Regions from separate parts of the Vibrio sp. 2132-1 genome, predicted to be linked through region 3. Evidence: predicted binding sites of a transcription regulator. Region 3 holds the regulator's gene; each other region holds the start of a gene.
What was found. The regulator PurR, encoded in region 3, represses purine synthesis genes. The targets are predictions, from matches to a motif close to TNANGNAAACGTTTNCNTNA.

Region 1 (8,051 bases), on a different contig from region 3:
AGTCGGAAATCTCTCATTACAACGAGTACGACTACGTGATCGTAAACGACGATTTTGATACCGCTTTGATGGATTTTAAAGCTATCTTGCGTGCTGAAAGATTGAAGGAAGAAAAGCAAGCTGCTAAATATAAAGGTATGCTTGACGCGTTGTTAGCAGAGTAACTTCAAAAAAGTCACGCTGTAAAACATAAAGAATTTCCCGTTTTTTGCCCAGTGCGAAAAACACAATAAACTACCTGAGAAAGTCCACAAACGGTGGCTTGTCTAATTGCTAGTAAATAAAGTAGTTAGGTTGTATACTTTCTCGTCATTCTAAAATTTTAGTTAACTATTTGGAGTCCTCATGGCACGCGTAACTGTTCAAGACGCTGTTGAAAAAGTTGGCAACCGTTTCGACCTAGTACTGATTGCGGCTCGCCGCGCTCGTCAAATGCAAACTGGCGGTAAAGATGCACTAGTGCCAGAAGAGAACGATAAGCCAACGGTTATCGCTCTACGCGAAATCGAAGAAGGTTTAATTACTAAAGAAGTTCTAGACGCTCGTGAACGTCAAGAACAGCAAGAGCAAGAAGCGGCAGAGCTAGCGGCAGTAAGCAGCATCGCTCACAACCGTTAATTCTGACTTTAGAATTCAACAACCTCCCGGGCCTATAATTTGTATCTATTCGATAGCCTCAAAGACGTTGCCCAAGAATACCTAACAGAGCCTCAGATTGAGGCTCTGCGTCAATCTTATGTGGTAGCGAGAGATGCCCATGAAGGGCAAACCCGCTCTAGCGGTGAACCATACATCATCCACCCTGTCGCTGTGGCTCGTATCTTGGCCGAAATGCGCCTTGATATCGAAACCCTCCAAGCTGCTTTGCTGCATGACGTCATTGAAGACTGTGATGTAACTAAAGAAGATCTCGAAGAGAAATTCGGCAACACTGTCGCAGAATTGGTTGATGGTGTATCTAAACTGGACAAACTCAAATTCCGCGATAGGAAAGAGGCTCAGGCTGAGAACTTTCGTAAGATGGTTCTGGCCATGGTGCAAGATATCCGCGTCATTCTGATCAAACTGGCTGACCGCACGCACAACATGCGTACGCTTGGCGCGCTTCGACCAGATAAAAAGCGTCGTATTGCTCGTGAAACGTTAGAAATTTACGCGCCCCTCGCTCATCGTCTTGGTATTCACAATATCAAAACCGAACTCGAAGAGTTGGGCTTTGAGGCGCTATATCCCAACCGCTACCGCGTACTGAAAGAAGTGGTTAAAGCCGCACGTGGTAATCGTAAAGAGATGATCCAACGCATTCACAGCGAAATAGAAGGCCGTCTGCAAGATTTCGGCTTGAATGCTCGCGTCGTTGGTCGTGAGAAAAACCTGTTCTCTATCTATAACAAGATGAAAACCAAAGAACAGCGCTTTCACACCATCATGGATATCTATGCGTTCCGAGTCGTTGTTGATACCGCTGATACTTGTTATCGCGTTTTAGGCCAAGTACACAGCTTGTATAAGCCACGTCCTGGTCGCATGAAAGATTACATCGCGGTACCAAAGGCGAACGGCTATCAATCGCTACACACTTCCATGGTTGGCCCACACGGCGTACCTGTTGAAGTTCAGGTCCGTACTGAAGATATGGATCAAATGGCGGACAAAGGTGTCGCGGCACACTGGTCTTACAAAGACAAAGGCGACAAGTCTGGTACCACTGCGCAAGTGAAAGCTCAGCGTTGGATGCAAAGCCTGTTAGAGCTACAACAAAGCGCGGGTAACTCATTCGAATTCATTGAAAACGTAAAATCCGATCTTTTCCCAGATGAGATTTACGTCTTCACACCAAAAGGTCGTATCGTTGAATTACCTTTAGGCGCAACGGCTGTCGACTTTGCCTATGCCGTACATACCGATGTAGGCAACTCTTGTGTTGGTGCTCGTGTTGATCGTAACCCTTACCCATTGAGTAAGGCATTGAAAAACGGTCAGACGGTGGAAATTATCAGTGCCCCTGGTGCGCGTCCGAATGCGGCATGGCTAAACTATGTCGTGACTTCTCGTGCCCGCACTAAGATTCGACAAGTACTGAAAACGATGCGTCGTGAAGAGTCGATTACTTTAGGTCGTCGCCTACTTAATCACGCACTTGGCCGTCACTCGATTGATTCAATTTATCCAGAAAATATCCAAGAAGTCTTGAATGATCTTCGCCTAGAAAGCATCGATGATTTATTGGCTGCTATTGGATTGGGTGAGTTGATGAGCATTGTGATCGCACGTCGTCTCCTTGGTGATACCGAAGAGCTCACGACAACAAGCTCAATCCCAACGGACTCGAAGAAGAAGCTTCCGATTCGTGGCGCAGAAGGCTTATTGCTGACGTTTGCAAATTGTTGTCATCCTATCCCAGATGATCACATTATTGCTCACGTATCGCCTGGTCGTGGTTTGGTTGTTCACCGAGAAACATGTCCGAACGTTCGTGGTTATCAGAAAGAGCCAGACCGTTATATGGCTGTCGCTTGGTCTGAAGACTACGATAAAGAGTTCATTGCTGAACTTAAAGTCGACATGCTTAACAACCAAGGTGCTCTTGCAGAACTGACCAACGTGATCTCGAAAACAGGATCAAACATTCATGGCCTTTCAACGGAAGAACGTGATGGTCGTCTATACACTGTGACTGTGCTGTTGACGACGAAAGATCGTGTCCACCTTGCTGGTATCATGCGTAAGATTAAGGCAATGCCTCAAGCAACCCGAGTCAGACGCAGAAAGAACTAACCTCTATCGCCACCTACTCTGTTAGGTGGCGATTTTTTATACCTCAATAAATATGAACCTAGAACGTTACAACCGTATTCACCAAGTCCTAAAAACTCGCCAAACTGATCTGACACTTTGTCTCGAAGAAGTACATAAGCCAAACAACGTCTCTGCCGTGATCCGCACCGCTGACGCGACAGGCTTACACAAAGTTCACGCAATTTGGCCAGACAAAATGCGTACGCTGAGCCATACCTCAGCAGGCGCGCGTAACTGGGTTGAAGTGGATACTCACGATTCGATTGAAACTGCGATTACCGAACTCAAAGCGCAAGGTATGCAGGTTTTGGTGACCAATCTTTCGGACACCGCCGTCGATTTTCGCGAGATCGACTACACCAAACCAACGGCAATCATTTTAGGCAGCGAAAAGGTTGGCGCTTCAGAGCAAGCCAAACAGCTTGCTGATCAAGACATTATTATCCCGATGGTGGGCATGGTGCAGTCACTAAACGTATCGGTTGCCAGTGCCGTAATTTTGTATGAAGCGCAACGTCAACGTGAAGCCGCAGGCATGTACGACCGAGAAGAAAGCGCTCTGCCTAAAGAGACAATCAACCGTATTCTCTTTGAACGTGGTCACCCAGTGCTGGCAAAGGTCGCGAAACGAAAAGGGCTCGTTTACCCACCACTCGATGAAGAAGGTCAAATCATCGCCGATGACGCGTGGTGGCAAGAGATGCAAAGCAAGTAACAGACTTTCGTCATCCTGAACGGCGGCGAAGGAGCGTGGTTCAGGATCTAATTCTCAAATATACAGATGCTGATAGTGTTAACTTCAGCGACATACTTGTTGAAAATAGAATCCTGATGTCGCTAAAGCTCCTCGGAATGATAGGTTATCAGTCAAATCATGACACTAACTAAAGCATGACTATTTTTTCCTGTACAAAAACACAGCTCCATGGTTAACATACTGCTATGTTAACCATTTTCTTGAGCCCTCTATGTCCGCCCAAATGTTATCTGCCGTCCCATTAACCTCCCTTTCTGGAGTTGGCGCGAAAGTCGCAGAAAAACTCGCCAAAGTTGGCTTACATAGCGTTCAAGATTTGCTGTTTCACCTTCCGTTACGCTACGAAGATCGTACTCGTATTTACCCTATTGCCAAACTGCATGCTGGCCTTTGGGCGGCAGTGCAAGGTAAGGTCATGGCAGTCGACACCATCTTCGGTAAGCGCAAAATGCTAACGGTAAAAATCAGCGACGGTAATGGCACTATCACGCTGCGCTTTTTCAACTTTACCGCAGCCATGAAGAACAATTTCACGCAAGGTAAGTTAGTACATGCTTACGGTGAAATTAAGCGCGGTGGCATGGGTTTGGAAATTGTTCATCCTGACTACAAGTTTTACGTCAGCGAGCAAAAGCCCGATGTAGAACAGAGCTTAACTCCTGTTTATCCCACTACAGAAGGTTTACGCCAAATCACATTGCGCAACCTTACCGAACAAGCTTTAGCCCTGCTTGATAAAACCGCAGTGCAGGAATTACTTCCAGCGGGGTTGTATGACCATCAAATCACGATGTCGCAAGCGCTGCACACCATTCATCGCCCACCACCAACCATTAATTTAGATGAGTTTGACGAAGGCAAACATCCTGCCCAAATCCGCTTGATCATGGAAGAATTGCTCGCACAAAACTTATCGATGCTAGCGGTGCGTAGCAAAGGTCAGAAGGATTCAGCGCTACCTCTCGGTCCTTGTAATAAACTAAAAACGCAGCTTTTAGCCCAACTGCCTTTCTCTCCTACAAACGCTCAAACCCGAGTAGTACAAGAGATTGAAGCCGATCTAGAAAAACCGCACCCAATGATGCGATTAGTGCAAGGCGATGTTGGTTCGGGGAAAACGTTGGTTGCCGCTTTGGCCGCTGTTAGAGCCATTGAGCATGGCCATCAGGTGGCACTCATGGCGCCAACCGAACTATTGGCCGAGCAACACGCTATCAACTTCGCAAACTGGTTTGAAACAATGGGTATTCAAGTCGGTTGGTTAGCGGGCAAACTCAAAGGTAAGGCAAAGGAAGCCGAGCTGGCTCGTATTGCCAGTGGTGAAGCAAAAATGGTAGTGGGTACTCACGCGCTATTCCAAGAGCACGTTGAATTTCATCACCTTGCTTTGGTCATCATTGATGAACAGCACCGCTTCGGTGTCCATCAGCGATTAGAATTGCGTGAAAAAGGTGCAAAACAAGGCGCTTATCCACATCAGTTGATCATGACGGCGACGCCTATTCCTCGCACCTTAGCGATGACCGCTTACGCCGATCTGGAAACTTCCGTGATTGACGAGCTACCACCGGGTCGAACGCCGATTCAAACCGTTGCCATTCCAGATACAAAACGTGACGACATCGTCGAGCGTGTCCGAAATGCCTGCTTAAACGAAGGCAAGCAGGCATATTGGGTGTGTACCCTGATTGATGAGTCGGAAGTATTAGAAGCGCAAGCCGCGGCAGATACCGCAGAAGAGCTTCAACGTAAACTGCCGGACGTAAAAATTGGTCTAGTGCACGGACGAATGAAGCCGGCAGAGAAACAAGCGGTGATGCAAGATTTCAAAGACAATAAACTGCATTTGCTGGTCGCAACGACAGTGATTGAAGTTGGTGTGGATGTACCAAACTCTAGCTTGATGATCATAGAAAACCCTGAACGTCTTGGTTTGGCACAATTACACCAGTTAAGAGGTCGCGTGGGCCGAGGTTCCGTTGCTAGCCATTGTGTACTGCTGTACCACTCTCCGCTGTCAAAAACCGCGCAAAAACGTCTCGGAGTACTACGTGAAAGTAACGATGGCTTCGTCATTGCGCAGAAAGACCTAGAAATTCGTGGCCCTGGAGAACTATTGGGTACAAAGCAGACAGGTCTTGCTGATTTCAAAATCGCAGACTTAGTTCGAGATCAACGCCTGATTCCCGAAGTTCAGCGTATTGCGCGTCATATTCATGACAATTACCCGACTAACGCAACAGCGATTATCGATCGCTGGTTGGGTGAGCGGGATATTTACTCCAAAGCGTAATGATTGAAAGCGAGCCAAATGGCTCGTTTTTTAATACGCCAAAAACAAAGCAAACGTTTGCTTTTTGAGTAAATCTCTCTATAATCGCGCACAAATTTTTAAGTGTGTTAGATCACACTCCACCAACCTGAGTTGACTCTGATTAACAGCAATCACAGGTAACGACGTCAACTCCACCCTGCTCTCCCATTCAGCGAGAACTAGGGAAATATTGCGACTAGCGAGACAAACAATGACAACTTCAAACCGATCTTCGGAACTGGTCTATCAACTCAACGATCGACCACCTTTGCCTCAAACCATTTTTGCCGCACTTCAGCACTTATTGGCGATGTTCGTCGCGGTTATCACTCCGTCACTGATCATCTGTCAGTCTTTGGGTGTACTAGCAGACCAAACGAATACCATCATCAGCATGTCTTTGTTTGCGTCAGGCGTGTCTTCGTTTATTCAAATTCGCACCATTGGCCCAATTGGCTCTGGTTTGCTCTCTGTTCAAGGTACCAGCTTTAACTTTTTAGGTCCTATTATTGGAGCAGGCCTATCGCTGAAAGCCGGTGGAGCAGACATCAGCACCATGATGGCTGCCATTTTTGGTACGATTTTAGTCGCATCATTTGCAGAAATTTTCCTATCTCGCGTGTTGGAGCATGCCCGCCGAATCATCACTCCGCTTGTTTCAGGCATCGTCGTCACTCTTATCGGTCTCACACTGATTCAAGTCGGCTTAGTATCAATGGGCGGTGGCTACGCAGCATTAAATGAAGGAACCTTCGGCAGCTTAGACAAACTTGCTCTGGCTGGGACGGTACTTGGGTTAATTGTGATTTTAAACCGCTCGAAAAACCCATACATCCGTGTGGCTTCAATCGTGATTGCGATGCTAGTGGGTTACATCATGGCGTATTTTATGGGGATGGTAGATACTTCTCAGCTAGGCGCAACCGAGATCGTAGCACTGCCCGTACCAATGCAATATGGCTTATCGTTTGACTGGTCTCTGTTCATTCCGCTGGTACTGATTTTCTTTATTACCGCACTAGAGGCCATCGGTGATATTACCGCAACATCTGAAGTGTCTGGTGAGCCAGTAAAAGGCCCAGTGTACATGAAACGCATTAAGGGCGGTGTGTTAGCAGACGGCTTAAACTCTGCAATCGCAGCCGTTTTCAACAGCTTCCCGAACTCAACGTTTAGCCAGAATAACGGCATCATCATGCTAACAGGAGTCGCGAGCCGCTACGTGGGTTACTTTATTTCTGGCATGTTAGTGATTCTTGGCTTGTTTCCTGGCGTCGCTAGCTTTGTTCAGCTGATTCCTGAGCCAGTACTTGGCGGCGCAACGATTGTCATGTTTGGTACGATTGCTGCCGCTGGTGTGCGTATTATCTCTCGTGTTGAGCTCGATCGCCGCGCAATTCTGATCATGGCCTTATCCTTCTCAATGGGACTTGGTATCGCACAAAAACCAGAGATCCTGCAATTTATGCCAGAATTTATTAAGAGTATTTTCTCAACTGGTGTTGCAGCAGGTGGCATCACAGCGATCATTTTAAATCTACTTCTGCCAGAGAAACTGGAAGACGAAGATGAACTTCCTCAGGAAGTGAAAGAGTCTTAAGATTATTGAGAATAAGAAAAGCCCAACCTATTTAGGTTGGGCTTTTTGTTTAAAGGGTGCAGGCCATCGACTTACTTGGTAGGAAAGCTGATTTGAGCGATTAAACCGCCTTCACTACGATTACGCATCACCACAGAGCCTGAATGTTGGCTGATTATACGCTTCACAATCGCCAACCCTAGCCCAGTGCCTTCACTACCGCGAGCGGTGTCACCACGCGTAAAGGGTTCAAATAACCTCGCGATTTGGGAATGCTCGATACCCGGTCCGTTGTCCTCTACTGAAATCCACACTAGCTGCTTATCTGCTGTCACACCAGTGCTGATTTTGACCCAGCCATTGCCATAACGTAGCGCATTCACAACTAAGTTACTGATCGCCCGCTTAATCGCAATCGCGCTTCCTTTGGCTGGCGGCAAGTTAAGATTAAGATCTGTTTCAATTTCAACCTCATAACCACCTTCAGAACTGGCGACGTCACTGGCAATCGTACTGATATCAACCGCTTCAAACGATTCTTGGTTCACCGGTTTGAGATAATCCATAAACTGACTGATGATCTCATTACATTCTTCCGTATC
Region 2 (8,051 bases), on a different contig from region 3:
AATATTGTATAAACTTATCTGAAAGCAGCAATGAAAAACTTAAAGCTATATCAATTTCAAAAAACATGAAAAGAAATAAAGTTATAGAATCACTCATAAATAATGAATACTTAAGGCTATAGGAACCTCGCTGTATTGCTTTTAATACTCATATTAGTTTACTTAATCGTCTCCTATTTGATTTAAGTTAATAGTGTACATAAAAATTTATGTCTATACTGGGCACATTGGTTACTAGCACGAAATTTCCATGAAACAATCTCTACAGATCTGGCTTGAAGCCGCTCGTCCAAAAACATTACCTCTGGCATTGGTCTCTATCTTAACTGGTAGCGTACTCGCCTACTCGGCAGGTCATTTTTCACTGACAATTGCCATCATGGCTTTCGTAACCGCGACATTGCTGCAAATTCTGTCCAACCTGGCAAACGACTATGGCGATGCCGTTCAAGGTACAGATAACGACAAACGCCTCGGCCCATTACGAGCGATGCAGTCAGGCGCTGTAAGTGCGAAACAGATGAAACAGGCAATTATCTTTAACATCGTTCTGACCGCTATCTCAGGCTTGGTGTTAGTTTTCTATTCACTAAGTTCACTGGAAAGCATTGTCACTTTTATCGGGTTGGGAATTTTGGCCATTCTCGCAGCCATTGCTTATACCATGGGTAGTAAACCATACGGTTACGTGGGGCTTGGCGATATATCAGTGTTCTTGTTTTTTGGTCTACTCGGCGTATCCGGTACCTACTTCTTGCATACTGGTCACGTAGACACCACGCTATTCTTACCTGCTTTAGGCTGCGGTTTACTCGCCGTTGCAGTACTCAATATCAACAATATGCGTGATATAGAGAACGACCGAGAGTGTGGTAAACGCACGGTGGCGGTACGCTTAGGTCAACGTAAAGCCAAACAGTACCACTTTATTTTACTTGGCGGAGCTATCCTTGCCTTTGCAGCTTACTTGTTAATTCAAGACAAACCCGTTTGGATTAGCTTGCCATTTTTACTTAGTATTTATTTCGTGGCCGATCATGGTAAAGCAGTTTGGCATACACAAAAGCCTGCACAGATAGCACCAATGATGCCAGTCATCGTGAAATGTTCTCTAGTCACCAACGTTTTGTTTGCAACAATTGTGGTAGCTCAAACTCTAGTAAGTTAAAAAAGGATTGTCATTGCATTGACTTAATGCCTAGATATACTCAAAGACAACCAATTTCTGTTTAGAAAGGTACGCTATGGAATACAATACCTCAGCACTCTGTGATATCTACCTCGATCAGGTAGATGTGGTTGAACCAATGTTCAGTAACTTTGGCGGTCGCGCTTCATTTGCCGGGCAAATCACCACCATCAAGTGTTTTGAAGATAATTCGTTGATCCGCGAGACATTAGAGCAAGATGGACTTGGTCGCGTTTTGTTAATTGACGGTGGCGGTTCCCTACGTAAAGCCCTTATCGATGCAGAAATCGCAACCATTGCGGAAGAAAACGAGTGGGAAGGCATTGTCGTTTACGGCTGTGTTCGTGAAGTCGATGAACTTGAAGATATGAATTTAGGCATTCAAGCCCTCGCTTCTATTCCTGTTGGAGCGACCAGCCAGGGTATTGGCGAATTGGATGTACCAGTCAACTTTGGCGGCGTCAGCTTCTTACCTGAAGATTATATTTATGCCGATAGCACCGGAATTATTCTGTCGCCTGAACCATTGAATATTGATTTAGAGTTGGATGAAGAAGCATAGCCAATTTTAGGTGTTTAAGTTATAGGGCCTTCTCTTAGCTCTTAGCGCCTAGCCTTGTCTCAACATTTTCTACTTCCCTAAAACACAAACACCCGCTTAACGCGGGTGTTTTTAATTTGGAATGAAGAAGCCGAATTATTCCACTTCATCCATTTTGCCAAGCAGTGCACGAATGCGCTCTTGCCATTGTGCGTGCTCTTGCTGTGCTTGTTGTGCTTTTTGCTCTAGCTCTTCACGTTGAGAGCGAAGCTCGTTCGCTTCTTCCGCAAGTTTAGCTTTATCTTCTTTCAGCTCTTCGACTTCCATCTGAAGAAGAGTGATTGTGTCAACTGCAGTTTGAATTTTAGATTCTAGTTGTTCTAGTACTTCAAAAGACATCTTGGCCTACCTATGTTATTCCGTTGGGACGATGTGCGAGATTGATGCACACCTAACCTATATAAGGTTCATTCTACTCAGCGTCGCGATGAGAAACACTCACTATATTCGATATTTTGCATCATTCGGTCAAAAAATCAGCGCAATCTCACTAAACGCTGACTTTTCTTGTCGCTGAAGCATTTTTGAGCAAGGATTTTGCGTCCCGCTACGCTGAAAATCGCCCTAAGTATTGATCAAATTCAAGTTAGATAAAGTAAAAGCCTCGCAAAAAGGCAAACGTTTACTCGACCTTGTGATAGAATCGCCGTGCAAATTCTTCTTCCCTCTTGCTTACTTGGAGACATCATGAAACGCGATTTAGCAATGGCATTTTCCCGTGTGACTGAAGGTGCAGCTCTGGCTGGTTATAAATGGCTTGGCCGTGGCGATAAAAACGCAGCCGATGGCGCAGCTGTTGAAGTTATGCGCACGCTACTGAACAAAACAGATATCAGTGGTGAAATTGTCATTGGTGAAGGTGAAATCGATGATGCGCCAATGCTGTACATTGGTGAGCAAGTGGGTATTGGTGGTGATGAAGTGGATATCGCTGTCGACCCGATTGAAGGGACGCGTATGACGGCAATGGGACAATCGAACGCACTAGCCGTACTTGCCGCAGGTGAGAAAGGCAGCTTTCTTAAAGCGCCAGATATGTACATGGAAAAACTGGTTGTTGGCCCTGGTGCAAAAGGCGTAATTGACTTAGAAAAGCCGTTAAAAGAAAACCTAGAGAACGTAGCAAAAGCCCTGAACAAGCCACTTGATACCCTAGTCGTTATTACCCTTGCGAAACCTCGCCACGATAACGTTATTGCAGAAATGCAAGCAATGGGCGTACGTGTCTTTGCGGTGCCTGATGGTGACGTGGCTGCCTCTATTCTGACTTGTATGCCAGACAGTGAAGTGGACATGATGTACTGTATTGGCGGTGCGCCAGAAGGGGTTGTATCAGCAGCGGTAATTCGAGCGCTAGACGGTGACATGCACGGTCGCCTGCTTCCTCGTCATGAGGTAAAAGGCGATACTGAAGAAAACCGCATTTACGGCGCAGATGAACTAAAACGCTGCGATGAAATGGGCGTAAAAGCGAATGTTGTCCTCAAAATGGAAGACATGGCTCGTAGCGACAATGTGGTATTTTCAGCTACAGGCATCACTAAAGGTGACTTGCTGGAAGGTATCTCTCGTCAAGGCAATATTGCAACCACAGAAACGCTGCTCGTGCGCGGTCGATGCCGAACTATTCGCCGCATCAAATCGACTCACTACTTAGATCGTAAAGATCCAGAAGTACGCGATATTATTCTTTAAGCATTTCTCGAGGCTCTCGCTCAATCTGAGTTTGAGCCTTTCTTTCCGCACAGCCGGACAATAGATTCTGAATCACCTCGTTTCTCACTGTTCAGAGTGTATATATTGGTTCGCATAAACATAGCCCCTACAAATCCACACTCAAATTAAGTCAACACTTTTCTTTACTAACCCTATCGCGCATAATATCTACTGACGTATAAATGGTGGGTATATGAAGACCGTAGATAGGATATTGCAAATCGTTAAGCGTGACGGTTCCGTCACTGCAAAACAACTCTCCTCTGAGCTAGGTATGACAACCATGGGGGCTCGTCAGCACCTGCAAAGTTTAGAAGATGATGGTATTCTTTCTATCCATGACGTAAAAGTAAAAGTTGGTCGCCCTGCTCGTCATTGGTCTCTCACTCAAAAAGGTCATGAGCAATTTGCTGACCGTCACGGTGAGTTGACCATTCAGTTTATAGAAGCTGTCGAACATATCTTTGGCAAAGATGGACTGGAAAAAGTCACATCAGAAAGGGAAAAACTCACGTTACAAAGTTATCGTCAGCATCTTAAGCAATGCGACTCTCTGCAAAGCAAACTAGAAACACTCGTCACATTAAGAGAGCAAGAAGGCTATATGGCAGAGCTCGAGAAAGATGAGAACGGATTTATCTTGATCGAAAATCACTGTCCGATTTGTAAAGCCGCAACTCGCTGCCCAAGCTTGTGCCAATCAGAATTAAGTGTCTTTCAGTCTTTACTTGGACATGACACCAAAGTAGAGCGTACCGAGCACATCATTAGCGGCCAAAGACGCTGCGTTTACCTCATCCAACAACTGCAGTAACCACCACAACCAAACATCGACATGCCGCACTTATTCAATCTCAGGCTTGAAAGCTTCTCTTATAAGTGAGACGGCTGAAGAATTCATCCTCTCTCCTCTTTCTAGTGGTATAGGCTTTTAGTAACTAAAGGCAATTTCCATAAGGATTTGGAGAGCATCAATGTCTAATCTACGTCATATCCCATCCCAAACGCTTCCTCCATTCGATGAAATGGTTCGAATGGCAGAGCGAGACCCAGAAGCTTTTGAGCAATTTCGTCATGAGATGGCGAAAGAGATGATCGAAAGCGCATCAGAAGATATGAAAGAAAGATTGCGGGCTCAACAAAGCCACATTGATAGAGTCATCAGCACGTGTAAAAACCCTCATCACACCAATGTGGTATTGATGAACGAGTTGCGAAAACAGGTCGTAAAGTTCAAAGCAGCGCTAGAAGGGGAAGCGGCACCGACACAAAAAGCGGATGTGGTTAGCTTAAACGCGTTTAAAGATAGGGATGATTTTTACTAAAAGGCAGGAATAAGACTCTAGAATCCTAGAGCCTTATTCAAAGAACATAGAGCTATACTTACTCCGGCTCAGGGCCATATTGGTTTGGTCCTGATGTCCCCTTTAAGAAACCACATTCAATTAGAATCCATAAACCACAAATCAGAGAAATGGAAGCGACGAACATCTGTGGGGTAGACGGCTCTTGCGCGGCAGGGTTAGTCATTGGCGTGGCAATTCGTCCTATAATCAACGGAATATTCAGTGCTAGCCAATAGATCGATTTGTTGCGGTCGTGCCAACGCTTGGCGGTGATCGTCAAATCAGGGATCAACAGAACCACCAAGAAAATAGGAAGAAGCACATAAGTGAGAGTAGGAAGCAGTTGGCTGATACCGGCACCAAAGCCTAGAATGGACACATAGTAAATTACGTTCCAAATCCAGTAGGTTTTACGGTCTATACGTCCTTGAAAAGAAAACAGTAACTCTTTAGTCGACATCAAATTTACCCCAAAGTAGAAAGGTTATAGATTAGCCGAGTCGATATAGTTTGGAAAGGACACCGATAACTTGGGTACCCACAACGTCCTTATAACAAGCAGAGCCAGGCTGAGAATTCGTAACAATAACCCCTCGCTATTCTCGGGCAATTCAGCGCAACCTAGTTCACTACCTTTTGGAAGCTATCTATATCCATGTCTCGGATATTGACCGTTAAACTGTGTACGTGACTGGCTTGCTCTTGAAGTGTCGCCATCAAGGCTCGTGACAGTTCTCGCTTTTGTTCTTGGGAGCGGCCAGATAACAAATCAAAGTTGATATGGATAAAGTCGAGGCTATCTCCCTCCTCCCCTATTAACCAATTGTGGCACCGGAGCGTTCTAGATTTCACAGACGCGAGTTCAAAAAGGCCACTATCTAACGCAGCTTTATGTAAGTCTTCCAGCAAACCTTGTACATTGACTCGCTCTTCCACTGAGTTCGAATACTCTAAAACTAAGTTTGGCATTTTGATTCCTTTCTACAACATAATAAATTCAGTGCGTAGTAATACCAATCTAGCCAGCAATTTCCGAGGAATGAACTATCATTCTGTCTACGCGATCACCAATCGATTGCTTTTAACAAAAATAACAGGATCGATGCTTGGTCGAATCAGTGAAGAAAGCCGGACAAGACATGACGCCAATCATGATCTGTTCACATTATTCTGTTATATTCCTACGTAGATTTTTTACATTAATAGACTATTTACATTAAAAATAAGGGAGATATTCCTATGCGTCGTCCTGTAGTGATGGGTAACTGGAAACTAAACGGCAGCAAAGCAATGGTAACTGAGCTGCTAACTGGTCTTAACGCTGAGCTTGAAGGCGTTGAAGGTGTTGACGTAGCAGTAGCTCCACCTGCACTTTACCTAGATCTGGCTGAGCGTCTAATTGTTGAAGGCGGTAACAAGATCATCCTAGGTGCTCAAAACACTGACCTAAATAACAGCGGTGCTTTCACTGGCGACATGTCTCCAGAAATGCTGAAAGACTTCGGTGCTTCTCACATCATCATCGGTCACTCAGAGCGTCGTGAATACCACAACGAATCTGACGAGTTCATCGCTAAGAAATTCAACTTCCTAAAAGAAAACGGTCTAACTCCTGTTTTCTGTATCGGTGAATCTGAAGCTCAAAACGAAGCTGGCGAAACTGAAGCTGTATGCGCACGTCAAATCAACGCAGTTATCGACACTTACGGTGTTGAAGCTCTAAACGGCGCAATCATCGCTTACGAACCAATCTGGGCTATCGGTACTGGTAAAGCAGCAACAGCTGAAGATGCACAACGCATCCACGCTTCTATCCGCGCACTAATCGCAGCGAAAGACGAAGCAGTTGCAGCACAAGTAATCATCCAATACGGTGGTTCTGTTAAGCCAGAAAACGCTGAAGCTTACTTCTCACAACCAGACATCGACGGCGCTCTCGTTGGCGGTGCTTCTCTAGACGCGAAAAGTTTCGCAGCAATCGCTAAAGCAGCGGCTAAAGCAAAAGCGTAATCTCGTTTTTACTCTCAGTAAAAATAACAAAGGGATGCTTCATGCATCCCTTTTTGTTTGCTTACGATCTAATGAGTTTTGTCATTCCGAGGAGTCTAAGCGACATCAGGAATCTACTCTCCGCACACACCCAAATCAAACCAGCAAAACAACAGAAATAATCTATAAGAGTCCCGTCATTCCGAGGAGCCTAAGCGACATCAGGAATCTACTAACCGCATGTGTCAAACCCAAAGTTAAGTAACGAAAAACGCCTTACATCAAAACAAAGAACCTAATCGCACTTCCGATTATTCCCCCCCTCAATTTCATCCAACCAACGAACTCTATTCACTTACTCTGCCCACAGGATTTATAGTTACTGATACTTGTTCAAGGAGGAGCAATCGACATGACAACACCCATATCAGACATCGCCAGTGTGATTCACCATGGTGGGAAACATACCGTCACAGGCTCTTGTCATGAATTTAAACTGGCGTTGACAACATGGCAGCATCTGATCGACTGTGGACTCTTTCAAGGCAAAGACATCCATTTTTGCAATCGCAAGACATCACTGGATATTGAGTTCCCAGTTAAACACATCGAATAATTAGTCCTGACTCATGCTCATATCGACCATACCGGACGCCTACCTTGGTTACTGGCTGCTGGATTTAAAGGCCCATTTACTGCACCAAAGCAACAGCCGAACTGGTACCGCTAATGCTAGAAGGTGGATTAAAGCTGCAACTGGGTTTGAACTTCCATCAGCGTCAACAAGTCCTCAATGTCATTAAAAAACAGCTAAGACCCTATGACTACCAACAATGGCTACGCTTGGTAAACAATGTTACCTACGCTTTCAACCTGCAGGACACATTCTTGGTTCTGATTACGTGGAATTCAAACTCCTGAATAATGAAATCATCGTGTTTTCCAGCGATCTAGGTCCGTCCAATACCCAGCTCTTACCCGATCCGACACCGCCAAAACGTGCCGACTATTTATTCATCGAGACCATATACGGCAACAAAGAGCATGAAGACATTGCCACTCGAATTGAGCGCTTGAATGCCATTATCGATCACGCACTGCAAGACGGTGGCGTAATTCTGCTCCCAGCTTTCAGCGTAGGACGTACGCAGCAGCTGTTATTCGATATTGAGCAACTGATTCATCAACGCAACTTGTCGTCTTCTTTGCC
Region 3 (8,051 bases):
GTGTTGGTGGCTTGAAGGACAGCGTTAGCGATTATGATGTAAACCCATCTGAAGCAACGGGGTTTGTTTTTTTCGAACCGACACCGCAGGCATTGTTGTTAACGATGCTAAGGGCACTGTTGCTCTACGCTCAAAACGAGCCTGAAGTGAATAAAGTACAGTTGCACGCGATGCAACAAGACTTTTGTTGGCAAAAGGCCGCAGAATCTTATTTGCAGCTTTACCACTCAGCGTTAGTTTGACTTAAAATTGTAACGAAAGGCACCGAATGAGGTGCCTTTATTATCTTGAGTAAGGGGAGTGTGGTAGGATGGCTTTTTACTCAATAGCACGATCTTTTTGATACTCAATATGACCCAGCCGCTACTTTTTCATAAAACCTATTTGCACCCTACTAGTAATGAGTGGGTTGTATTTGTGCACGGTGCTGGTGGTAGCTCTTCTATCTGGTTCAAGCAAATTAAAGCTTACAAGCAACACTTTAACTTATTGCTGATCGATTTAAGAGGTCATGGAAAGTCAAATCAGTTACTTAAAGAGCTCATTGCTAGCCGTTATACCTTTACGGAAGTTACCCAAGATATTTTGAAAGTATTGGACCATTTAAAGATCCAATCCGCTCATTTTGTCGGTATGTCGCTTGGTACTATTATTGTTCGAAACCTTGCTGAATTGTCATCAGAGCGCGTACGTTCGATGGTGCTCGGCGGTGCTGTCACAAGGCTTAACACTCGTTCTCAGATATTGGTGAAATTAGGTAATTTTTGTAAGCATATCCTACCGTACATGTGGCTCTACAAACTGTTCGCTTATATTGTTATGCCTCAAAGAAGCCAACGAGAATCTCGCCACCTTTTTATTCGCGAAGCCAAGAAGCTTTGCCAAAAAGAATTTAAACGTTGGTTTATTCTTGCCGCTGATGTAAATCCGTTAATGAAATATTTTAAAGATCGAGAGTTACCCATTCCGACTCTTTACTTAATGGGCGACAGGGATTACATGTTTATTAAACCTGTCAAAGAAATGGTTGCAGCACATAAGCTCAGCATTCTACGAGAAATCCCGAATTGTGGTCATGTATGCAATGTAGAGCGTCCAGAAGACTTCAATCAACACTCCATCGAGTTTATTAAACAGCAAGCTGTATGTGCTTAAAACTGAGTGCATCCACTGAATAGGAGAGCCGCTATAGCTCTCCTAGTTGATATCCACATTGCCAACATGCACCAAATTGCCCTTCGTTTATTTCATGACATTTTGGGCATTGCCAATCTTGATACTCATGCCTATCGGATTGTTTTCGATATGCTTTTACTATTTCTTCAGCTTTCATCTTTTGTGCAGTGTCAAAAAGCCACACATAAGGATCGGTATCATCACCAAACGGCAGTTCTCCTTTTAAGCCGAAAATACCTTCTCCACGAACTTCACAGTAAATTTGTTCCACTTTAAGCAGCTCACATACAATGTGTGCTTCTGCTGGGTTTTTAGCGATAAATATTTTCATCAAAATACCCACTTCACCAATTACGAGTTTTGCTGACTTGGTGTCGGCCTTACTTTATTCATAACCCATTTAGTGATGATTGGAAATAGTCCCAATAGCGCAAAAGACGCTAATACTGCGGGTGAAACAATGCCCGATAGGCTTTCAATTGTTGCTAATTGAGTACCTGCATTCAGATATACGGCTGTGCCTGGCAGCATACCTATTTGGCTAGTGAGATAAAATCTACCTACAGACATCGGCGTTAAGCCCATCAGTAAGTTGATTAGAAAGAAAGGGAATACAGGGATTAGACGCAAGGAAAATAGATAAAAAGCTCCGTCTTTTTCGACACCTTGATTAATTGCGTTGAGTTTATTTCCGAATTTGTTTTGTACCCAGTCACGCAATAAGTATCGGCTGCTCAAGAAGGCCAGTGTTGCCCCCATAGTGCTAGCGAAAGAAACCAGTAGCAAGCTTGTCCAAAAACCAAATAAGGCTGCACCAAGTAAGGTGACTACTGCCGCTCCTGGGATAGAAAAAGCGGTAATTGCAATGTAGGTAAAAAAGTAAATCGCAGCCGAGAATACAAAATTCTGATCGATGTATGTAGTTAGTGCTTCTTGTTGGGCTTTTGCATTCTCTAAGGTTAAATACTGGCCAAAGTTAATACCTAAAAAGACGATAGCCGCTAGTAGGATGAGACCTAATATCAGTTTCTTATTCATAATTTTGATTCCAATTTGGGATATATGTAATAAGACAGTAGGAAAACCGAAAAAATTTCACAAAAAAACCGCAGATTAGACTGCGGTTTTACAAGATAGTTTTTAGGCCGACTTTTATTGGAGGCCGTTCATCAACTCATCTCGGCGAGCTTGAGGTACCACACTCCAATGAGTGCCGTTGATAGCCCCTTCTAGTGCCCATAGCAACTCAATGTTGACGGTTGCAGAGTGCGTATCTCTTATCGCTTTATAGGCGTTAAGCGCACCTTCCTCTTCAAGCTTCTCTACGGATTCGATGCCGGCTTTTTTTAGCATGCGCTCGGTAGCCAGTCGTAAGTTAGGCAAATCTTTCAAACGGTTAGGCTTTGTACTTGCTTGCTGTTCTTTCTCAAGCTTTGCCTTTTTCAATGATTGATTCGCTACTTCGATTAAGCGTTCGCTTGATTCCCATAAATCGCTGGAAATAGCGTAGTACTTTGTAACGACTGGAAAGCCACGTTTTTTATAAACGTAAGGCTTTAGCCCTTGTTTCTCGAAGTCAGATGAAGTTTTTTGGTCTGCTCTGATATGAAGCTGATTGTTTACCACTAGTGCAAACATTGTTTCATCAGCGAATAGTCCGAAGCCACCAAACATTGAGCGCGACTTGATATTACCAAGTGCCTCAAATAGCTTCATAGAGTCTTTGAGTATCGGTTTATCCATGTTTTGTTATCTCGGTGTAATTAATATTACGCCACCAAAAGTCAGGTCCGAGAGAGTAGCAAACATGCGTAAAAACAATGTCATTACAGAGTAAAGTCATTGCTTACACACTTGCCATCGGTAACCCCGCTACCTTCCATATCGTAATATGGTTCAGGCCGGAGGCTTTGCGTCCCACTCTTTCGAATGGTTTGCCCTGTGCGTGACACAATGAGCATACTTCTTATATTGAATTAACATCACGGTTTAGCGTTAAAAGTGTGATTTCGGTTCAATAAAAATGATAGATTGAATGCTCTATTTTGCATATGGAAAGGTGCAAATTGGCCTTTGAAAAGGAGTTCTTAATATATATTACATTTATATAAAACAGGGAGTTAACGTTAGTCAATTGTTATTAGAGTGGTGTGAAGTATTAGAGAATGCTTAATTTTTCCAAAAAAATAAGCGCCCCTGTAGAGCGCTTATTTAACACGGTTAAATACAGTGAAATTTAGTTCATTTTTTTCACAGTATTTCGAATTACAAGCTCAGGTTGCATCTCGAAAATTCGTTTTTCGTGTTCTTTATCTTTGATACGCTCAAGTAGAATTTCGAATGCATTTTTACCAACACGACGTTTAGGTTGGTGGATAGTCGTTAGCGGTGGAGAGAAGTATTCCGCAAGCTCGATGTTGTCGTAGCCGATCACTGAAATATCTTCAGGAATTTTGATCCCGTTTTGTTGCAAGCGGCTCATTAGGCCTAGAGCCATTGTGTCGTTAAAACAGAATACCGCCGTCGGGCGCTTGTCCATTGCGGTAATTTTATCTGCAACTAATACGGCCGTATCACATTCAAAGTTACCTTCAAGGATCCAGTCTTCATTTACAGCTAGGTTCGCTTCGCTCATTGCGCGACGGAAACCTGCAATGCGCTCTTGGCAAGCAAGCTTTTCAAAATGACCGCTTAGACAAGCGATATCCGTATGACCATTGTCAATCAGATGTTTGGTTGCAATGTAGCCACCTTCTTCTGAGTTATCCATGATCTTGTCTGCTTGTGAGCTCTCTGGGCCCCAATCCATGACCACTTTAGGAATGTCCGCATGACGGTCAAGCATCTCTTTTAGTTCTTCGGTTAAGTCAGAACACATCACTAGGATGCCATCAACGCGCTTTTCAGCCAGCATACGAATGTAATCGCGTTGTTTTTCGTAAATCCCGCCTGTGTTACATAAAATCAGAGTATAGCCTTGGCGGTAACAGTAGCTCTCAACGCCATCAATCACTTCTGAGAAAAATAGGTTAGTTGATTGAGTTACTAACATGCCAATCGTACGAGTTGAGTTGCATTTTAGGCTGCGTGCAACGGCACTTGGCGCGTAATTCAGCTCGTCAACGGCTTTCATTACTTTTTCTTGCGTTGCTTCTGCAACGAAACGCGTTTTATTGATAACGTGCGAAACTGTCGTAGTGGAAACGCCGGCTAAGCGAGCAACGTCTTTTATCGTGGCCATAAATGGTGTCCTGTATCGAGCTACTGAAATATGTCGTATTGGATGTACCTGATGCTCTAATGGTTTCACACCTAGCAATATAAAATTGGCGCTAAGTGTCTCGGCAGCGGTTGATCCAAGTGCGACAAAAGGGTACGTAGCAGCATCGGTCGATGAATTTTATCTTTTTTCTATCTGATGAGAAATTGCCATCAACCTGTTAAGAAAACACAAAAACCGCTATATTTCAGCGGTTTACATATAAATCATATTTAATCGTTTGCGCTCACATTTTAGCCCTATGTGAACTGACTAGCAATGTTTTCAGCAAGAGATTTGTGTATTTGAAGTCACATTTTGACTGCTAAATAACCAAGCGTCTTTGCGCTAAGTTAAGGCAAACGAATATTATACCCAAGTTACTTACAATTGGTCACTTTCAGGCATACAGGAAGCCCGATAGGCAGGCTCCCTAAAAATAGGCGGCAATTATTCACCAAGAAGGTAGGCGCTGTCTAGTTTACAAAATGCAACTAATAGTTTCGCGACACTCGAGTAAAATCCAAATTCGTCGAATTGTTTACATTTGTCTGAAAACTGAGGTAACCAAGACATCAATTGTTGCTGGATAAAGTCGTTTTGTTTAACGAAGGCTTCTTCCATGTGTTTTTCTTGTTCAAGCTCGTTTGAGCGGATAATCATGTTCCCGAGAAAGTCGAGCTCAACGGCTAAGTGATCCGCAGGTTCCTTTAGGTTTTCGTCTACTTGAACGCCAAATTCAGCCATCAACTTTTCCATTTCCTCAGCTGGCTTGTCATTCAGTAAACCTGATTCACCAATGTACATGGATGCGTAAGGAAGAGCGCCGTATTTTTCTGTCTTCAAAAACAGTTCACAAAAGTCAGCTGCAAGCTCTAGTTGTGCATCTTCACGATCTTGTAACCGATTCAGCGCATCAACTAGGCTATCAACGGCTGGTTTTAGCGACTCATTTTCACCTAAACCTGCGAGAAAACTGCGAATTTCAACACTGTGATAGGCTTCCAATTCTTTCTCTGTTAGTTCTTTTGCGAACAAGCTCGAAAACCACCAGTAAATTTCAGCGCGTTTTTCATTAAAAGCTTTCACTTCTTGCATTTTGGGCTCCTGAATGATGCTTCAAGTCATGCATCACAAAGTCAATTAGGGATATCCCCTAAGTGTAATCAATTAAAATGAATAGCAGTAACTATAATTGTTATGTTTTATGGTCAAAAATGACCGTTTATTAATAGCAATGGGCAAGCTTGTTTTGAATCAATAAAAACGCTAAATCTTGCGTTTTAATGTATCTATGACTAGAAATGTTACTAGTTATGAATAGAATACGTCTTGGATAATAAGAAGACAGAAAAGTGGTGTAAATGAGCTATCACGTATTAGTCGTAGAAGATGATGTTGTAACTCGTAGTAAGCTTGCGGGATATTTCCAAAATGAGGGCTACCAAGTCAGCGAAGCAGAGAGTGGCGCAGAAATGCGTGAAGTTTTGCAAGCGGGCGATGTAGACCTGATCATGCTGGATATTAACCTGCCTGGTGAAGACGGCCTGATGCTTACTCGTGAGTTACGTAGCCAATCGGATATTGGTATCATATTAGTAACAGGACGCACGGATAGCATTGATAAAATCGTAGGCCTAGAAATGGGTGCTGACGATTATGTGACAAAACCTTTTGAACTGAGAGAGCTGTTAGTTCGCGTTAAAAACTTGCTGTGGCGTATTTCAGCAGCGCGCAGTGGCAGCTCGAAAGCGAATGAAACCAGTGAAGAGCACATTGTGCGCTTTGGGGAGTGGACATTCGACATTCAACGTCGCGCACTTAGCCGCAACGGTGAGCCAGTAAAACTAACTAAAGCAGAGTATGAACTTTTGGTGGCATTATCGTCTTATCCTAACCAGGTGTTAAGTCGTGAGCGTATTTTGAACATGATCAGCCATCGAGTGGATGCGCCGAATGACCGCACCATTGATGTTCTTATTCGACGTATGCGCGCAAAAATGGAGTTCGATCCTAAGAACCCACAGATTTTTGTAACGGTACACGGCGAAGGCTATATGTTTGCTGGTGACTAGTTGGAACATAACTCAATCGTAAAAAGAAAAAGGAGAGCTTCGGCTCTCCTTTTTTGTGGCTTCAAGATAATACTAGTTTGCTTCAACCATTGGTGTTTGGCCGACAGTATCACGCAACCTTTGCCAAATACTGCCCAAGTACTCATGCCAATAAAGCTCTGTTTGTTCTAAGTAACGCGCTTTAGGTGAGTATTTATCCCAAGGTTGACTTATCTCGCTAATAGCTAAGAAGTTGGTCGGGGCTGGGATTGGTTTAATGCCTGCTGCGTTGAACTCATACAATGCACGGCTCATGTGACTCGCAGAAGTGACTAACACAATCTCCTTTTGTTGAACGAATGCAGCCGCTTGACGCGCCTCTTCCCACGTATCTTTCGCATCTTCTAATAAAATGATATCGGATTTCGCGACTCCCAACGCAAGGGCAACGTTCGCCATCATTCGCGCGTGGCTAATTTCAGATCCGCCAGCATAGCCGGATAAGATTAATTTCGCGCCTGGATACATTCTTAAAATACGAATGCCCTCAGTTAAGCGCATTAATGCTGCACGGCTTAACTGCGAGGTGGGTGGAATTTCGTCATCGATAACATGACCATTCCCTAAAACCATCACGTAGTCGATGGTGCCAGAAACTGGCAAAAAGGCTTTATGCTCTCGCTCTAACGGCATAAGAAGCTTGGTTGAAACAGGTTGGAAGGCAACAAGAAAAATGCCAACAAAAGAGAATAGAACAACGAAGCAGCCAGTTTTACGTTTTGTAGTAAAACTAATGAGAGCAAGACCCAACAAGCCTATCAGCAGCAATGCCGGAAGGGGCATAAGCATGGCTGACACTACTTTTTTCAGCTCAAACATACATAAATAGTCCGAAAAAACATCAATTGATAATAAAAATGAGGGTATCCCTCTTTATTCCTGCTTTCCTTGTGCCAGAATAGCGGCACAATCCGTTATGATAACTCAGCAGAAGTGACAGAAGACCGCAATTTCGACGATATCGCCCACAAATTTGCAAAAAATATTTACGGCTCCGATAAAGGGGAGATCCGCCAAATCATTGTGTGGGAAGATTTTCTACAGATTCTAAGTGAATTAGATGCTGACCAGCAACCCCTAGAAGTGTTGGACGCTGGTGGTGGTTTGGCACAAATGTCGCAAAAGCTTGCTAAGCTCGGACATCGAATCGCTTTATGTGATCTATCTTCGGAAATGCTGCAGTTGGCTAAGCAGGATATTGAAAAAAACGGTTTGCTTGAGCAGTATCGCCTGATTCATTCGCCTGTCCAATCCATCGGTGAACATATGGATGGACAGGTCGATCTGGTTATGTTCCACGCTGTGATGGAGTGGCTGGTTGATCCTAAGGCCGCACTTGAAACAGTTCTTGAACAAGTAAAACCGGGAGGTATCGCATCAGTCATGTTCTACAACCACCACGGTTTAGTCTATAAAAACGTGGTTTGTGGCAACATTCCTCATATATTAGACGGCATGCCTCACCGAAAAAGATTTAAACTACAGCCGCAAAAAGGCTTAAA
Region 4 (8,051 bases), on a different contig from region 3:
TCTCAACGTTTTCGATTTGCTTGAATTGACGCTCCATACGGTACGCCACGTTTGCCATTTCTTTACCCATAGTAGATGGAGAAGCAGGCTGACCGTGTGTACGAGATAGAAGAGGAATGTCGCGGTATTCCACTGCTAGTGCTTTGATAGCGTCGATTAGGTTACGGATTTCTGGAAGAATCACGTTCTCACGCGCTTCTTTAAGCATTAGAGCGTGTGATGTGTTGTTGATGTCTTCAGAAGTACATGCGAAGTGGAAGAACTCGTTTACTGCGTGCAGTTCAGGAACGTCTGCTACTTTCTCTTTTAGGAAGTACTCAACCGCTTTTACGTCGTGGTTAGTTGTACGCTCGATCTCTTTGATACGGCGTGCATCTTCTTCAGAGAAGTTTGCAGCAAGGTCGTCTAGGAATTGGTTTGCTTCTGCGCTAAACGCTGGCACTTCTGCAATTTCAGCAGTAGCAGCAAGCTTTTGTAGCCAGCGGATTTCAACGATAGTACGGTACTTTAGTAGACCGTATTCACTGAAAATTTCGCGTAACGCAATTGTCTTGCTTCCGTAACGGCCGTCTACTGGTGAAACAGCAGTCAATGCTGACAGTTCCATGATGTTCTCCTGAATTGGGTTTCTAAATTTCGTGAGCTTTATACCAATAACTGTGGCAATTGTCACGAATATTGCGCAAACGTTTGCGCGAGATTTGTTTTAGTCGAAAAAAATGAGCTCGCGATAAACGCGAGCTGCTTATTTGATATTTTACTACAGACGAGCAAGAAGGATTTGTGCTTGCTCTACCATCTTCTTGCGCCCGAAGATTAGGTGGCGACGCTTACCACCAACTTGACGCCAAAGAACTGCACTACGAATGCCAGATAACAACAGCGCACGAACTTTGTGTTGGCTTGCCGTCTGCTGCAGTACAGATGGCGTGCCCGTTACTTGAATGCGTGGGCCAATAGGGCTAACGACATCCAGATAGATGCTCGCTAAATTGCTGATCATTTGATCGTCTAGTAGCTCAAAGTGCTCTGACTGACGCTTGGCCATTTGAATACGATCGCCAAGCTGAGACATAGCATCGTTACGAGAGCTTAACTTACGTTCTAACGCCATTAAACTAATAATGTAACGAGTAATTTCACTGCCTGATGGTGTGCTATCAATCCCTTTAACCAAGCATTCTAGGCCGAGCTTTAGATCGGCTTCGCGACCGAATACGCCAACTGTGTTAGCAGGGTTCGTGCTCAAAATAGCGTTGATTGATGTTTCAAAAGCATCTTGATCACAATGTCCGTTTCTCGCTACCTGTTGAACTAAAGCAACAGCTTGGCAAATCCCAGCGAAAGCGATAGTACGGTCATAAAGTGTATTCGCCACGTAACGACTCCTAAGCTTGAGAATATTTAATGCGTTGCTCGATGATGCCGCCACCTAGGCACACGTCACCTTTGTAGAACACTGCTGATTGACCTGGAGTTACAGCAATTTGTGGCTCGTCAAAGATAACTTTAATGTTTTCATCATCGATAGGGATGATTGTACAAGGAATATCTTCCTGACGGTAACGAGTTTTCACTGTGCACTTCATAACATCGCGAATTGGCTCACGATCTACCCAGTGAAGTTGTGATGCAAGTAGACCTTCTGATTTTAACATTGGATGGTCTTTACCTTGAACGGCAATCAAAACGTTACGTTCTAGATCTTTCTCACCAACGAACCATGGGTCCTCGTTACCACCGCCGCCTTTACGGCCACCGATGTGTAGACCTTTACGCTGACCAAGCGTGTGGTACATCAGGCCTTGATGTTGACCAATCACTTCGCCTTCAGGTGTTTCGATGTTGCCTGGTTGAGCTGGAAGGTAGCGACCTAGGAATTCAGTAAACTTGCGTTCGCCGATGAAACAAATACCCGTAGAGTCTTTCTTCTTCGCCGTGATTAGATCTTGCTCTTCCGCGATGCGGCGTACTTCTGGCTTCTCTAGGTCACCAACAGGGAATAGGCTACGTGCGATTTGCTCGTTGCTTAATGTGTACAGGAAGTAGCTTTGATCTTTGTTGCCATCTAGACCACGTAACATTTGTGTTTTTTCACCGTTTTCTGGGAAAGAGCGACGCACATAGTGGCCCATTGCAATGTAATCAGCATCAAGTACTTCATCAGCGAATTCTAGGAATGCTTTGAACTTGATTTCTTTGTTACAAAGAATGTCAGGGTTCGGAGTACGGCCCGCTTTGTATTCAGCAAGGAAGTACTCAAATACGTTATCCCAGTATTCGGCAGCAAAGTTGATAGTGTGTAGGTGGATGCCTAGCTTGTCACATACTGCCTGAGCGTCAGCAAGATCTTCTGCCGCTGTACAATATTCTTCGTTGTCATCTTCTTCCCAGTTCTTCATGAAAAGGCCTTCTACTTGGTAGCCTTGCTGCTTTAGAAGATACGCGGAAACAGATGAATCAACGCCGCCGGACATACCGACGATGACTTTCTTTTGGCTGTTATCAGACATTACTAAACACCACTTAAATAAACGGGATGCAGATTCTATCAGAATCCACAGACCGGTGACAGATCCGAGATCGAAATCACAATTCGTTTCGCTGGATTTTTCTTCAACAAAGATTCGAACGAGTAATTTCGCAAGTATAGAAGAGGTATATATGGCATAGTTGGCCAAAATCCAAGAGGAAACATCAAATGACAGAAGAAAACCAATTTATGCAAGAAAGTGAGTTGATTGAAATTGTTGAAAATCAGCTCGAAGATGGTAACCCGCTTAAAGTAAAAGAAACCCTTATGCGTTTAATGATGACTGGCACACCACGTGAAGATGCGGTTGCGATGATGGCATGTGCGATGTCAATTGAGATTTTTGATGTAATGAAGAATGAGGGTGAGTTCAACCTAAAGCGTTATAGCGAGAACCTTGAGCAACTACCAGATCTCAGCTTTATGGAAGGTGAATAAGCCACCTAAAAGAAAAAAGTAGTCAGCAAACGTTTGCTATAATCGCTTTTATTGCTGCTTTATTATTAGCGGTATAGAATCCGCTCTCCTTTTCATCCCCTTACTCAGACTGACAATATGAAATTTCCTGGACAACGCAAATCGAAGCACTATTTTCCTGTTCATGCTCGTGACCCGCTGGTGAGCCAAGCACAAGAAAGCAAGAAGATGACGCGCACTCACATCATTGGTATTGACCAAACCTTGGTTGATATTGAAGCAAAAGTTACAACGGATGTGATTGAAAAGTACGGTCTGAGTAAAGGTCACTCTCTGGTTATCGATGACGAAAGAGCAGAAGAGTTATACCAGCAACTGAAAGAAGAGAACTTGATTACCAATGAGTATGCGGGCGGTACAATTGGTAACACGCTACATAACTACTCCGTGCTAGCGGATGACCGCTCCACACTACTTGGAGTGATGAGCCAGGATATTAAGATTGGCAGCTACGGTTACCGTTATCTTTGTAATACATCAAGCCGCATGGACTTGAACTACCTACAAGGTGTAGATGGTGCAATTGGCCGTTGTTTTGCTCTTATCACAGAAGACGGTGAACGTACTTTTGCTATCAGCGAAGGGCAAATGAACCAACTCCATCCTGATAGCATTCCAGAGAAAATCTTTAAAAATGCATCAGCACTTGTACTGACGTCATATCTAGTACGTTGCAAAGACGGCGACCCAATGCCGGAAGCAACAATGAAAGCAATTGAGTACGCGAAAAAGAATGATGTGCCTGTTGTTCTGACTTTAGGCACAAAGTTTGTTATTCAAGATGACCCTAAATATTGGCAAGAATTCATTCGAGATAACGTTTCAGTCGTTGCGATGAATGAAGATGAAGCAGAAGCACTGACGGGGGAATCTGATCCACTTGCTGCGTCTGATAAAACATTGGAGTGGGCTGATCTAGTATTGTGCACGGCGGGTCCTGTAGGTCTATTTATGGCTGGGTATACGGAGGATAGCGCGAAGCGCGAAACTTCTTTGCCATTACTTCCAGGGTCAATTGCTGAATTTAATCGTTATGAATTCAGTCGTCCGGCGAAAAAAGACTCATGCGAGACGCCAATAAAAGTGTACTCGCATATCTCGCCATATATGGGTGGCCCAGAAAAAATTAAGAATACAAATGGCGCAGGTGATGCTGCGTTATCTGCTGTTCTTCATGATATGGCAGCAAATAAATACCATAAAGAAAATGTGCCTAATTCAAGCAAGCACAGTAACGAGTATTTAACTTACTCTTCTTTTTCTCAAGTCTGCAAATACGCAAACCGTGCTAGCTACGAAGTTCTCGTGCAACATTCACCACGATTGTCGCGCGGACTTCCTGAGCGAGAAGATAGCCTAGAAGAAGCATACTGGGAACGTTAATACGAAGCGGTTTAATTAACTATTCTGTAACTAAAGTAAAAGGCACATTAAGAAATGTGCCTTTTTTATTTGTAATGGTTTAAATAAAAAAGGCTCCCTATGGGAGCCTTTTAAAAATAGCACGGATCTAGATTAGGAACTCATCCAGAGATTTACCTGCATCAAGTTGCTCTTGAATCGCCGAAGGTGTACGACCTTGGCCAGTCCAAGTTTTCTCATTACCGTTTGAATCTGTGTATTTGTATTTAGCAGGGCGAGGTGCGCGCTTCGCTTTGCCTTTCGTCTTAGTTTCGCCAGATAGCGCAGTAATAAGTGCTTCTACGTCAATACCGTCTTGAGCGATTTTCTCAGCAATCTCTGCAAGCTTAGCTTCTTGCTCTGCTTGTGCTGCGCGTTCTGCTTCTTCTGCTTCACGACGCTCATCTACGACAGTAGTGAGTTTATCTAGAGCTTCTTCCAATTGTTCTAGAGTCAGCTCACGAGAAAATGCACGAAGGCTACGGATATTTAGAAGGGTTTTAGTCAGCTCTGACATAACGATTCCTATTAAAAGGTTAATGTGTTGGGCACTTTTTATCGTTACGATTAAATAATGCCAATCTATAAATAAACAAAGAGTCCTTATATTTAACTTTATCTTTTCCTTATGTGCAAATGCTAAATCAAGATTTTGTTTAAATTTGACTATTTTTTAAAGCAATTAATATTATTACACTCGAAATAAATCATTATTAGATGAGAACTAAAATCAACAATCATTATTGTATAGAGAGAGTGATAGCTTGGTTTTTTATAAAAAAATTTGAGTTATTACTTAAAAATATGAAGCATCCATCTTTAATGCTGTGTCATATATCCTTAATTTATTGATATAAGATAAACCATGATATTTCTAAGGTAGTAATAATGTTTCATAAATAACATGATTGATGTGATTTCAGTTGCACAAAACTTATGGAAGTAGGCAAGGTTTATAAATTATCTCAGTCATTATTTATTTGTTTAATTTAGTTTGATGTGTTGCATTGACTCTCATCATAAGTACAATGGCTGCCACCTGATGCAATATTGCAGACAATTTGTTGTTAATTTGTACAGTTAGTGGTTAATTGTTTGTTGTTGCCGTAGAGGCGCGGTCTCGAAGAGTAGCTATTATTGGGGTGATGCCAATGAATAATAGTGGAAGGCGAAGATTGCCGAAGTAAGTAACTCATCAAAGTTACTTGCTGGGGTTGTATCTGAAAGGAACAACACTGCCATAGTATATATTCACATTAAACTATGGAGCGCTACTGTAGGGTTGGGTGGAGTGTTCGCTTCCCTGTCGCTAAGTTCAACATGAGCACGTATCGTATGCTACGTGACTTGTCTGCAGTAGATCTCTAGCCAAACTTTGGTTTTTGAAGATCATGAATTTAATAGATTTTTCTAGTTCTCCTGTTTCATTATTGCCACCTATTGTCGCTTTGACTTTGGCGATTTTGACTCGACGTGTATTAGTTTCCTTGGGTGTAGGTATCGTGCTAGGTGCGGTGCTACTTAATAGCTGGTCTATCAGCGACACCGCAGGTTACGTCAGTTCTCAAGTTTCTTCTGTCTTTATTGAAGATGGCGGAATTAACACTTGGAACATGAGCATTGTTGGCTTCCTAATCTTATTAGGTATGACAACAGCTTTATTAACGCTATCTGGCGGTACTCGTGCTTTTGCTGAATGGGCACAATCTCGAGTGAAGAGTAAACGCGGCTCCAAACTTCTTGCCGCCTTTTTAGGCGTATTCATTTTTGTCGATGATTACTTTAATAGCCTTGCTGTTGGTGCGATCTCTCGCCCAGTAACCGATCGCTTTTATGTGTCTCGCGCTAAGCTTGCGTACATTCTAGACTCAACCGCTGCTCCAATGTGTGTAATTATGCCTGCTTCTAGCTGGGGTGCTTACATTATTACTATTATTGGCGGGATCTTAGTCTCACATGGGGTCACAGAGTATTCTGCTCTTGGCGCATATGTTCGTCTTATTCCAATGAACTTCTACGCCGTTTTTGCGCTGCTAATGGTGTTCGCTGTTGCGTGGTTTGGTCTTGATATTGGTAAAATGCGTGAGCATGAGATCTCTGCATCGCAAGGTCGTGGCTTTGATAAAGACAAAGAAAATGACTCGCAAGAAGCGCATGACCTAAACGAAGAGCTAGATATCCGTGAAAGTGAAAAGGGTAAAGTGTCAGATTTGATACTTCCTATCGTGACGCTGATTATCGCGACTATCGCTTCAATGCTTTACACGGGTGGCCAAGCATTGGCTGCTGATGGTAAGGAGTTTGCGCTTCTTGGTGCTTTTGAAAATACAGATGTAGGTACATCACTAATCTACGGTAGCTTGCTTGGCTTAGCAGTTGCACTGTTTACTGTTGTGAAGCAAGGTCTACCAATGGCTGAGATCGCACGTACACTTTGGATTGGTGCTAAGTCTATGTTTGGTGCGATTCTAATCTTAGTATTTGCCTGGACCATTGGTTCTGTTATCGGTGATATGAAGACTGGTACTTACCTTTCGACAATGGCGCAGGGCAATATCAACCCTCATTGGCTCCCAGTTATCCTATTCTTGTTGTCTGGCCTGATGGCGTTCTCAACAGGTACTTCATGGGGTACGTTCGGCATCATGCTACCAATCGCGGGTGATATGGCTGGCGCAACAGATGTAGCGCTAATGCTACCGATGCTAAGTGCGGTTCTTGCTGGTGCTGTATTCGGTGACCACTGTTCGCCAATCTCAGATACGACGATCTTGTCATCGACGGGTGCACGTTGTAACCATATCGATCACGTATCAACACAGTTACCTTATGCATTATCAGTCGCGCTTGTTTCATGCGTGGGCTTTATTGCTCTTGGTATGACAGCTTCAATTGCGTTCTCTTTCATCGCAGCGTCGATTACATTCGTTATCGTTTGCGCGATTTTGTCATGGCTTTCAAAGTCAAAAATGGCATCTTGCCAGAGTGCGTAATTCACTGATTTAAAAGGTGAAATTGTAGGAGGCTTCGGCCTCCTTTTTTATTTGTATTATACAATTCGAATTTTTTTAAAATTAAGGGTTGAAAAAAGTAATCAGCTTGGTTAGTGTGGTTGGTAACAAAGCAAATGAGAAGAGCCTTGAAATAAGTATGCGTAATTTTGTAATGAACATTCATCACCATCATCACCCAATCTAGTCTTTCGGGCGATGTACGCATACCCGGGAGGCAGGAAACTCCCGGAGGTAAAATCAAAGTAAAAGCAGATTTTAAACCCTCGGGAGACTTCAATCTCCCGAGGGTTTTTTAGTTTTATTAGTTTGAAAAATACTTAGATATCAAAATCTTGCATAGGGACAAAGCAATGCAAACACAACGTTTAAGAATCGCAATTCAGAAAAAAGGTCGTCTTAGCAAAGAGAGTCAAGCTCTACTAAAACAGTGCGGCGTAAAGTTCAACGTAATGGGCGAGCGTTTAGTTGTCCATTCTGAAAATATGCCAATTGATTTACTCTTGGTTCGTGACGACGACATCCCAGGTTTAATTATGGATGGCGTGGTTGACCTTGGCTTTATTGGCGAAAATGAACTAGAAGAAGTTCGCCTTGACCGCAAAGCATTAGGTGAACCCTGCGAGTTT

Region 1: a site for PurR is predicted at 5,895-5,914, ahead of R8N47_RS13970 (uracil-xanthine permease family protein). Genes of this name have one in related genera too.
Region 2: a site for PurR is predicted at 2,401-2,420, ahead of glpX (class II fructose-bisphosphatase). Genes of this name have one in related genera too.
Region 4: a site for PurR is predicted at 2,993-3,012, ahead of R8N47_RS06365 (inosine/guanosine kinase). Genes of this name have one in related genera too.

What each region holds. Positions count from the first base shown of each region.
Region 1 is NZ_JAWPON010000011.1:73,952-82,002, forward strand. It holds gene gmk (guanylate kinase) at 1-164, shown strand, start outside; gene rpoZ (DNA-directed RNA polymerase subunit omega) at 346-618, shown strand; gene spoT (bifunctional GTP diphosphokinase/guanosine-3',5'-bis pyrophosphate 3'-pyrophosphohydrolase) at 658-2,778, shown strand; gene trmH (tRNA (guanosine(18)-2'-O)-methyltransferase TrmH) at 2,831-3,514, shown strand; gene recG (ATP-dependent DNA helicase RecG) at 3,768-5,849, shown strand; gene R8N47_RS13970 (uracil-xanthine permease family protein) at 6,082-7,470, shown strand; gene envZ (two-component system sensor histidine kinase EnvZ) at 7,542-8,051, opposite strand, start outside.
Region 2 is NZ_JAWPON010000022.1:6,704-14,754, reverse strand. It holds gene R8N47_RS20380 (hypothetical protein) at 1-122, shown strand, start outside; gene R8N47_RS20375 (1,4-dihydroxy-2-naphthoate polyprenyltransferase) at 251-1,168, shown strand; gene rraA (ribonuclease E activity regulator RraA) at 1,245-1,751, shown strand; gene zapB (cell division protein ZapB) at 1,887-2,129, opposite strand; gene glpX (class II fructose-bisphosphatase) at 2,478-3,485, shown strand; gene R8N47_RS20355 (helix-turn-helix transcriptional regulator) at 3,700-4,320, shown strand; gene R8N47_RS20350 (DUF3135 domain-containing protein) at 4,481-4,831, shown strand; gene R8N47_RS20345 (DUF805 domain-containing protein) at 4,890-5,312, opposite strand; gene R8N47_RS20340 (5-carboxymethyl-2-hydroxymuconate Delta-isomerase) at 5,474-5,821, opposite strand; gene tpiA (triose-phosphate isomerase) at 6,092-6,862, shown strand; partial or broken gene R8N47_RS20330 (MBL fold metallo-hydrolase RNA specificity domain-containing protein) at 7,254-8,051, shown strand, end outside.
Region 3 is NZ_JAWPON010000013.1:78,936-86,986, reverse strand. It holds gene glgA (glycogen synthase GlgA) at 1-242, shown strand, start outside; gene R8N47_RS15750 (alpha/beta fold hydrolase) at 352-1,155, shown strand; gene R8N47_RS15745 (DUF2007 domain-containing protein) at 1,187-1,507, opposite strand; gene R8N47_RS15740 (TVP38/TMEM64 family protein) at 1,528-2,214, opposite strand; gene R8N47_RS15735 (TfoX/Sxy family DNA transformation protein) at 2,329-2,919, opposite strand; cyclic di-GMP riboswitch class I at 3,036-3,125, opposite strand; gene purR (HTH-type transcriptional repressor PurR) at 3,413-4,417, opposite strand; gene torD (molecular chaperone TorD) at 4,886-5,533, opposite strand; gene torR (two-component system response regulator TorR) at 5,800-6,510, shown strand; gene elyC (envelope biogenesis factor ElyC) at 6,583-7,368, opposite strand; gene cmoM (tRNA uridine 5-oxyacetic acid(34) methyltransferase CmoM) at 7,483-8,051, shown strand, end outside.
Region 4 is NZ_JAWPON010000004.1:300,582-308,632, reverse strand. It holds gene purB (adenylosuccinate lyase) at 1-607, opposite strand, end outside; gene hflD (high frequency lysogenization protein HflD) at 761-1,378, opposite strand; gene mnmA (tRNA 2-thiouridine(34) synthase MnmA) at 1,389-2,513, opposite strand; gene R8N47_RS06370 (hypothetical protein) at 2,702-2,971, shown strand; gene R8N47_RS06365 (inosine/guanosine kinase) at 3,089-4,393, shown strand; gene R8N47_RS06360 (H-NS family nucleoid-associated regulatory protein) at 4,521-4,928, opposite strand; lysine riboswitch at 5,511-5,693, shown strand; gene tet(35) (tetracycline efflux Na+/H+ antiporter family transporter Tet(35)) at 5,803-7,404, shown strand; His leader region at 7,585-7,722, shown strand; gene hisG (ATP phosphoribosyltransferase) at 7,776-8,051, shown strand, end outside.